DNA from 2 places in the Streptomyces sp. NPDC029014 genome. Region 2 is predicted to be linked to the other one. Evidence: riboswitches for the same ligand, from Rfam matches in the RefSeq annotation. Region 2 holds a riboswitch; the other holds the start of a gene.

Region 1 (3,859 bases), on a different contig from region 2:
CCGCGCGCCGACGCGCACCCTCGTACTCCTACGCACTACGCACTACGTCCCCGCACACGGTACGGGACCGGGTGCGGGGACGTACGGAGGCTCAGGGGCCGTCGGCCCTCGAAGCGCTCGGGGGCCGTCAGCCCTTGAAGCGGGGGAACGCGCTGCGGCCGGCGTACACCGCGGCGTCGTCGAGGATCTCCTCGATGCGCAGCAGCTGGTTGTACTTGGCGACGCGGTCCGAGCGGGCCGGGGCGCCGGTCTTGATCTGGCCGCAGTTCACGGCGACGGCGAGGTCGGCGATGGTGACGTCCTCGGTCTCGCCGGAGCGGTGCGACATCATGCACTTGAAGCCGTTGCGCTGGGCCATCTCGACGGCGTCGAGGGTCTCGGTCAGCGAACCGATCTGGTTCACCTTGACGAGCAGGGCGTTCGCGGAGCCCTCCTCGATACCGCGGGCCAGACGCTCGGGGTTGGTGACGAAGAGGTCGTCGCCGACGATCTGGACCTTGGCGCCCAGCTTGTCGGTGATGGTCTTCCAGCCGGCCCAGTCGTCCTCGAACAGCGGGTCCTCGATGGAGACCAGCGGGTACGCCTCGACGAGCTCCGCGTAGTACTCGGTCATCTCGGCGGCCGAGCGGGACTGGCCCTCGAACTCGTACTTGCCGTCCTTGTAGAACTCGGACGCGGCGACGTCGAGCGCGAGCGCGATGTCCTTGCCCGGGGTGTAACCGGCCTGCTTGATGGCCTCGACGATGAGGTCGAGCGCGGCGCGGTTGGACTCCAGGTTCGGGGCGAAGCCGCCCTCGTCGCCCAGGCCGGTGGACAGGCCCTTGGTGTGCAGGACCTTCTTGAGGGTGTGGTAGACCTCGGCGCCCCAGCGCAGGGCCTCGGAGAAGGACTCGGCGCCGATCGGCGCGATCATGAACTCCTGGATGTCCACGTTGGAGTCGGCGTGCGAGCCGCCGTTCAGGATGTTCATCATCGGAACGGGCAGCAGGTGCGCGTTCGGGCCGCCGAGGTAGCGGAAGAGCGGGAGGTCGGAGGCCTCGGACGCGGCGTGCGCGACGGCGAGGGAGACGCCCAGGATGGCGTTGGCGCCGAGCGAGCCCTTGTTGTCGGTGGCGTCCAGGTCGAACATGGCCTGGTCGATCAGGCGCTGCTCGGTGGCGTCGTAGCCGACGAGCTCCGGGCCGATCTGCTCGATGACCGCGAGGACGGCCTTCTCCACGCCCTTGCCCATGTAGCGGTTCGGGTCGCCGTCGCGGAGCTCAATGGCCTCGAAGGCACCGGTGGAGGCGCCGGACGGAACGGCAGCACGGCCGGTGCTGCCGTCGTCGAGGCCCACCTCGACCTCGACCGTGGGGTTGCCTCGGGAGTCCAGGATTTCCCGGGCTACGACGACGTCGATGGACGGCACGAGCATCTCCTTCTGGGATGTGACGCTGGGTGTGCGGTGGCGGGTCAGGCCGTGGCCGGCCTTGCCGCCTAGAGCCTAACCGGCTCCGGGCCGTCGGCTGGCCGACCGCCCGGACCCTGGGACGAAAAAGGGCCCGAATACCCCGCTTCCGGGACATACGGACCCTCATTCGGGCCGCCTCCGACCGCTGTCGGGGGCACACGCACCACCGCCCGGCGCGTGGGGGGATACGCGCCGGGCGGTGTGCTTCACACGTGCGGTGACCGTCCGCGGAAGTCCGCGCGGGTCACGCACGCGGGGCTTCGCGGGATGTTCAGCCGAGCTTCAGCTTCTGGCCCGGGAAGATCAGGTCGGCGTCGGAGACGATGTCCTTGTTGAGCTCGAAGAGCTTCTCCCAGCCGCCCTTGACGTTGTGGGCCTCGGCGATGGTGCCGAGGGTGTCGCCGGCCTTGACCTCGTAGGAGCCGTTGCCGGTCTTCGGGGCGGGGGCCTCGGAGCGCTCGGACCGGGTCGTGGGGACCTCGGTGCGGGAGGTCTCCTTCTTGGTCTCGGTCTTCTTCGGCTGGGTCTTCTTGGTCGTCTCGGTCTTCGGAGTCGACTTGGTGGTGGTGCTGTTGGTGGTGGTCGAACCGCCGCCGGAGTAGGCCGAGTTGGACAGGCCCTTGCCGCAGACCGGCCAGGCACCCTTGCCCTGGCCCTTGAGGACCTTCTCCGCGACGGCTATCTGCTGCGCCTTGGAGGCCTGGTTGGCCTGCGGGGCGTACGACTTGCCGCCGTAGCCGGCCCAGGTGGAGGCCGAGAACTGCAGGCCGCCGTAGTAGCCGTTACCGGTGTTGATGGACCAGTTGCCGCCGGACTCGCACTGCGCGACGCGGTCCCACTCCGAGGACGTGGCGGCGGAGGCGGTGCCCGCGGCCATGAGGGGCGCGGCGACGGCGACACCCGCGACGCCGGCGAGGGTCACGATGCGGGTGGTCCGCTCGATGGCGGTGGCGCGACGGTGCTTGCCCTTGCCCGAAAGCAGCATGGAGTTCTCCTCACCGACGCCTGCGAGGTGAGCTGTCGGGTTCGGGCGGATGAGTGCCCGGCCGCGCTGTGACGCGCTGCTTCACCCCAAGCCGGTCCGCGCCGTCTTTCAACGGCCCTTCCCGGCACCTACGTTGGTTCCCCCGCTCCTGCCTTCGGCGCTTGACGCGACGTGTGTTCCCTCCGCCCGCCGGCAGGATTCGGCGATGCGGTCGAAGGGGCCCGCGGTGGCGAGCGGTTCAGACCGTAGACATGACTCTCCCCGATGTTCAACGAGGAACATCGGGGAGAGAAGGCCCCTACTTGCGCTGCTTTTCGGGGTGTTTGCGCAGGTGGGGGCGGGGTTCGCCCAAGCCTTCAGGTGGGACACGCCAGTTGACCGGAAGAGATGCATGTCTCATTTGAACGAACCGGACATTCAACGCTTTCCGGGTGTCCCAACTGCCCCTATTGCTCGTTTAGATCCAGATTCTGCCCCGGCTTGATCAGGTTGGCGTCACCACCGATGACCTGCTCGTTGGCCTTGTACAGCGCCCCCCAGCCGCCCTTCACGCCCTTGGTGTTCGCGATGGTCGCCAGGCTGTCGCCCTCCTTGACCGTGTACGAGGCCGGCGAGGCCTCGACGGCCGCCGCACCACGGTGCTTGCCGGTGCCGAGGGTGCTCGGGACGGCTCCCGGGTCGGTCGAGGCGCCCGGTGCGCCCGGCGTGCCGGGTGCCGACGGGGCGGAGGGGTTCGCCGGATCGGCCGGGTTGCCGCCCGGGTTGCCGCCCGGGTTCGGGGACCCCGGGGTACCGGGCGCGGAGGCGTCCGGGGTGCCGGGGGTGCCCGGCGCGGTCGGGGTGGGCGTGACCGGGTTGGCGCTCGGGTCGCCGGGGAAGACCGGCGGGACCGTCGGGGCCGTGGTGGTCCCGTCCGGGTCGGGCATGACGGGCAGCCCGGTGGACGGACCCGCGGGTGCGGGCGGGAGCGTGTAGTCCGGCGCCGGGGTCGGGGCGCCGTAGTCCGTGGCCCGGTTGCCGGAGCCGCTCTTGGGCACCTCGGAGTCCGGGCGGCTCTGGGACTGGCCGACGGCCCGGTACTGGCCCTTGGCGCCGGGGTCCACGTCCGCGGCGGGGGCCTCCTTGGACAGCCCGGCCTGGGCGGCGCAGTTCTGCCAGGCCTCGGGGCCCTGGCCGCCGAGCACCCGCTCGGCGACGGCTATCTGCTGGGACCGGCTCGCGAGGTCGGCGCGCTCGGCGAACTCCTCGCCGCCCGCGTTCTTCCACTCCTCCTGGGTGAACTGGAGCCCGCCGTAGGCGCCGCTCCCGGTGTTCGCGCTCCAGGTGCCCCCGCTCTCGCACTCGGCGACCTTGTCCCAGGTGGCGGCTTCCGCTGCGCTCGCACCGGTGGCGGCCAGCAGTGGCATGGCCAGTGCGGAGCCCGT
Region 2 (3,859 bases):
AGACCTTCGTGAACTCCAGCATCGAGGCGGAGGGCCTGGTCCGGGCACCGACCGGGTTCCGGAAGGAGCCGTCGGCGAAGTTCGGCGAGCGCCGGATCCGCTCCAGCCGTGCGCCGGACGGATCCGCGCCGAAGGCTTCGGGGCGCAGGGCGCGCAGCCGCGGACGCAGGGGTGGGGAGCCGGTCAAAACGCCTCCTGGGCGATGGGGCGGGCGGCCGCGGGCCAGGGCCGGCGGTCTGCTTCCTACTGGTCTACCACCACCAACGCAGGGCGGCCCCGGAGGATTCCGGTAGGCACACCCGCACCACACCTGTGACCATCCCGCAACCGACCACCGCCCTCCGGGCGCCCCGATGGCCGACCGCCGCCGCCGACCTACAGCGGCAGCAGGTCCGGCCGCTTCGCCTCGACGTGGTCCCCGGAGGACTCCCCGCGCAGCCGACGGCCGATCCACGGCACCAGGTGCTCGCGGGCCCACTGGATGTTGTCGCGGGTCACGTCCACCGAGCCGCGCGGCTGCTGCGGCGGCCACGGCTGGTCGGGGTCGGCCGGCACGTCGAGCCCGAGCACCTGGGCGGCGCGCAGCGCGACCCGGGTGTGCCCCTCGGGCGAGAGGTGCAGCCGGTCGTGGTCCCAAGCCCGGCGGTCCTGTACGGACTTCAGCGACCAGAGGTCGAGTACGGGGCAGTCGTAGCGGTCCGCGATGGCGCGCACGTGCGCGCTGTACGTGGCGACCTTGCCGCGCAGGTGCTTGAGGACGGGCACGCCGCGGGTGTCGAACCCGGTGGTGATCATGACCTGGCCGACGGAGGCGGTGAGGTCGGCGACGGCGGCCTCGAACCGCTCGGCGACGGCGTCCGGGTCGCTGCCGGGGCGGATGATGTCGTTGCCGCCGGCGCAGAAGCTCACCAGGTCGGGGGCGAGTTCCTTGGCCCGGGGGACCTGCTCGGCCACGATCTGGTCGAGCAGCCGTCCGCGCACGGCGAGGTTCGCGTACCGGAAGTCGCCCTCCGGGCGCTGGTCGGCCAGGAGCACGGCGAACCGGTCGGCCCAGCCGAGGAAGAGCCCGTCGGGCCCCGGGTCCCCCACACCCTCGGTGAAGCTGTCCCCGAGTGCCGCGTACGAGCCGATGGTCCGGTACGTCTGTTCTGTCGTCGCTGTCATCGTCGTCGCTGCCACGGGACCATATCCTTCACCGCGGGACGTGACCTACGCCACCGTAGGAAGGGGTTGACGGACCGTGATCTATACCACCTGGTCGGTGCGGAATAACAGCGCGTGAGGCCGGGACCCCCCTCGGGTCCCGGCCTCACGCGCGTCCGTCACCGCCGGCGGTGCGTGCCGTCAGATGGTCACGCCCTTGGATCGCAGGTAGGCGATCGGGTCGATGTCCGAGCCGTACGAGGGACCGGTGCGGATCTCGAAGTGCAGGTGCGGGCCGGTGGAGTTGCCGGTGGAGCCGGAGAGGCCGACGGTCTGGCCGCCGCTGACGCTCTGACCGACGGAGACGGAGAGCTGGGAGAGGTGGCCGTACTGGGAGTACTTGCCGTCCGCGTGCCGGATGACGACCTCGTTGCCGTACGCGCCCGCCCAGCCGGCGGAGACGACGGTGCCCGCGCCGACCGCCTTGACGGTGGTGCCGGAGCTCGCGATGAAGTCGATGCCCGTGTGGTAGCCGCTGGACCACATGGCGCCGGGGGTCTTGTACTCGGTGGAGATGCCGCCGGAGACGGGTGCCGTGAAGCCTGCCGCGGTGACCGCACCGGAGGCGGCCGCGGCGGCGGAGGCGCCCGCCGTGGACGCGCCCGCCGTGGTCGTGCCGGCGGCCGCGCTCTTCCTGGCCGGCGCGGGGGCGGCGGCCGTCGGGGAACTGGTGGCCGGGGCCTTCTTCTTCGGCTTCGGGGCGGGGGCGGGCCGCTCGGCCGGGGCCTGCACGGGGGCACGGTCGCCGGGGGCGCCGAGGGTCAGCCGCAGGCCGGGGTGGATCAGGGAGGGGTTGTCGCCGACGGCCTCGCGGTTGTCGGCGTAGAGCCGCTGCCAGCCACCCTGGAGGTCGTGGTCGGCGGCGATGACGGAGAGGCAGTCGCCCGTCCGGACCGTGTACACGGCCGGAGAGGCGGAAGCGGGGACGGCGGGGGCGGCGGTGTCGGCCTGCGGGGCCGCCGCCGGGAGCGCGGTGGTCGCCGCGGCCGGGGCGGGGGCGGCCGCGTGGGCGCCGCCGGCGCCGATCAGCGGCAGGGCCAGAGCGGCTCCGCCGGTCCCCGCGACGGCGGCGACGAGACCACGGGCTCTGGTACGGGACTTCGGTCGGCGGTGCTTACCCTTTGCCGGCATGGCGAATTCCTCTCCGGCGCCTGCGAGGTGAGCTGTCGGGTTCGGATTGGAGATGTCCGGCCGTCCGTGGACGTGCAACGCACCCGTGCACGGGAAGTGAACGGAAGACGTACGGCTTCACCCCTAGCCGCCCCGGAGCACAACTCCGGCGCAGCGGCCTACCTGGTTCCCCCGCTCCTGCCGCGCGAGTTCGGTCGAGTTCTTATTCCGGACGGCGGCAGGATTGGGCGGTCCATCCGGATCGATCGCGAAGGTAATCGAGCGGGACCGCACGGAACAAGCCGTGAATTTCCTGACGCATTCACAGGGACGGGACTTCGGGGGAATTCCGGTCACCCTGCGTCCATTCCGCACCGCCAACAACCGTTCCGGCCGGGCCATTCGCTTTTGACGATCAGGCACGCACCGTCACCGTATGATCTGGCTCACGAGGCCTCGCCCGATCTCAACGCCGGCACCGGCAAGTTGGCTCCAAGCGGAGCAATTCGGACACTCGATGACGATGTGGAGGATTTCCCTTGACCCAGCAGATACCGCCCTCCCCGCCGAACGCCCCGCTCCCCGAGCCCGAACTGTCCGGTGTGCGCAACTTCCGCGACGTGGGGGGACTGCCGACCACGGACGGGCGAAGGGTCAGGACGGGACGACTCTTCCGAAGCGGACATCTGGCACATGCCACCGAAACCGATGCAGAGTTCCTCGCATCGCTCGGACTGCACACCGTCTTCGACTTCCGGAACACGGCCGACCAGGCCCTTGAGGGTCCCGACGTCGAGCTCCCCGGGGTGCGCAACGTCAACATCCCGCTGTCCGATCCGGCCGCCGGCAAGGAATTCTGGACCATGGTCCGCGACGGGGATCTGGAGCAGCTCCGCGGGCTCCTCGGCGACGGCCGGGCCTTCGCCCGGATGGTGGACTCGTACCGCTCGATGGTCGTGGACCGCACCGCCGAGCACGGCCGGGTCCTGCACGCCCTCGCCGAGGACAGCCTCCCGGCGCTCATGCACTGCGCCGCCGGCAAGGACCGGGCCGGCCTGTCGATCGCCGTCACCCTGCTCGCCCTGGGCGTGGAGCGCGAGGCGATCGTCGCGGACTACCTGGAGTCGAACGCCCCGCACCGCCGCTACCGGGTCCGCCGCGGCGGCGACGCTCCCCGGCCCCGCTCCCCCGAGGTGACGGAGCTGCTCGCCCCGCTCTTCGACGCCCGCGCCGCGTACCTGACCGCGGCCTTCGACACCATCGACGAGCACTGGGGCGGCGTCGACCGCTACCTGACCGAGGGCCTGGGACTGACCTCCGGGACCCTCGGCCGGCTGCGCGAGCGGCTGCTCGACTAGCTGCTGCCACCCGACCGCCGGCGGGGCTGCCGGCCGCCGGGGCTGCCGGCCGGCGGGGACGGGGGCCGACGGGACGGGGGCGTCAGCCGCCCGCGACGGCCTGCTTGACCAGGGTCCGCCCGAAGTCCCACAGGAGCCCGCCGCCGGCGTGCGCCTCGTCCATGACCGCGCGGAAGGCGGCGACGAAC

The links. Region 2 has a riboswitch for cyclic di-AMP ahead of ACZ4VL_RS24170 (M23 family metallopeptidase). Riboswitches for the same ligand answer to the same signal wherever they lie in the genome.
Region 1: another riboswitch for cyclic di-AMP. It lies ahead of ACZ4VL_RS33180 (transglycosylase family protein); the one in region 2 lies ahead of ACZ4VL_RS24170 (M23 family metallopeptidase).

The regions. Positions count from the first base shown of each region.
Region 1 covers NZ_JBVHVT010000085.1:24,139-27,997, forward strand. Annotated here, with positions in the region: gene eno (phosphopyruvate hydratase) at 128-1,414, opposite strand; gene ACZ4VL_RS33180 (transglycosylase family protein) at 1,722-2,435, opposite strand; cyclic di-AMP (ydaO/yuaA leader) riboswitch at 2,438-2,605, opposite strand; gene ACZ4VL_RS33185 (transglycosylase family protein) at 2,882-3,859, opposite strand, start outside.
Region 2 covers NZ_JBVHVT010000045.1:18,894-22,752, reverse strand. Annotated here, with positions in the region: gene ACZ4VL_RS24180 (MBL fold metallo-hydrolase) at 1-187, opposite strand, end outside; gene ACZ4VL_RS24175 (SGNH/GDSL hydrolase family protein) at 376-1,164, opposite strand; gene ACZ4VL_RS24170 (M23 family metallopeptidase) at 1,345-2,334, opposite strand; cyclic di-AMP (ydaO/yuaA leader) riboswitch at 2,337-2,541, opposite strand; gene ACZ4VL_RS24165 (tyrosine-protein phosphatase) at 2,853-3,671, shown strand; gene ACZ4VL_RS24160 (aspartate aminotransferase family protein) at 3,754-3,859, opposite strand, start outside.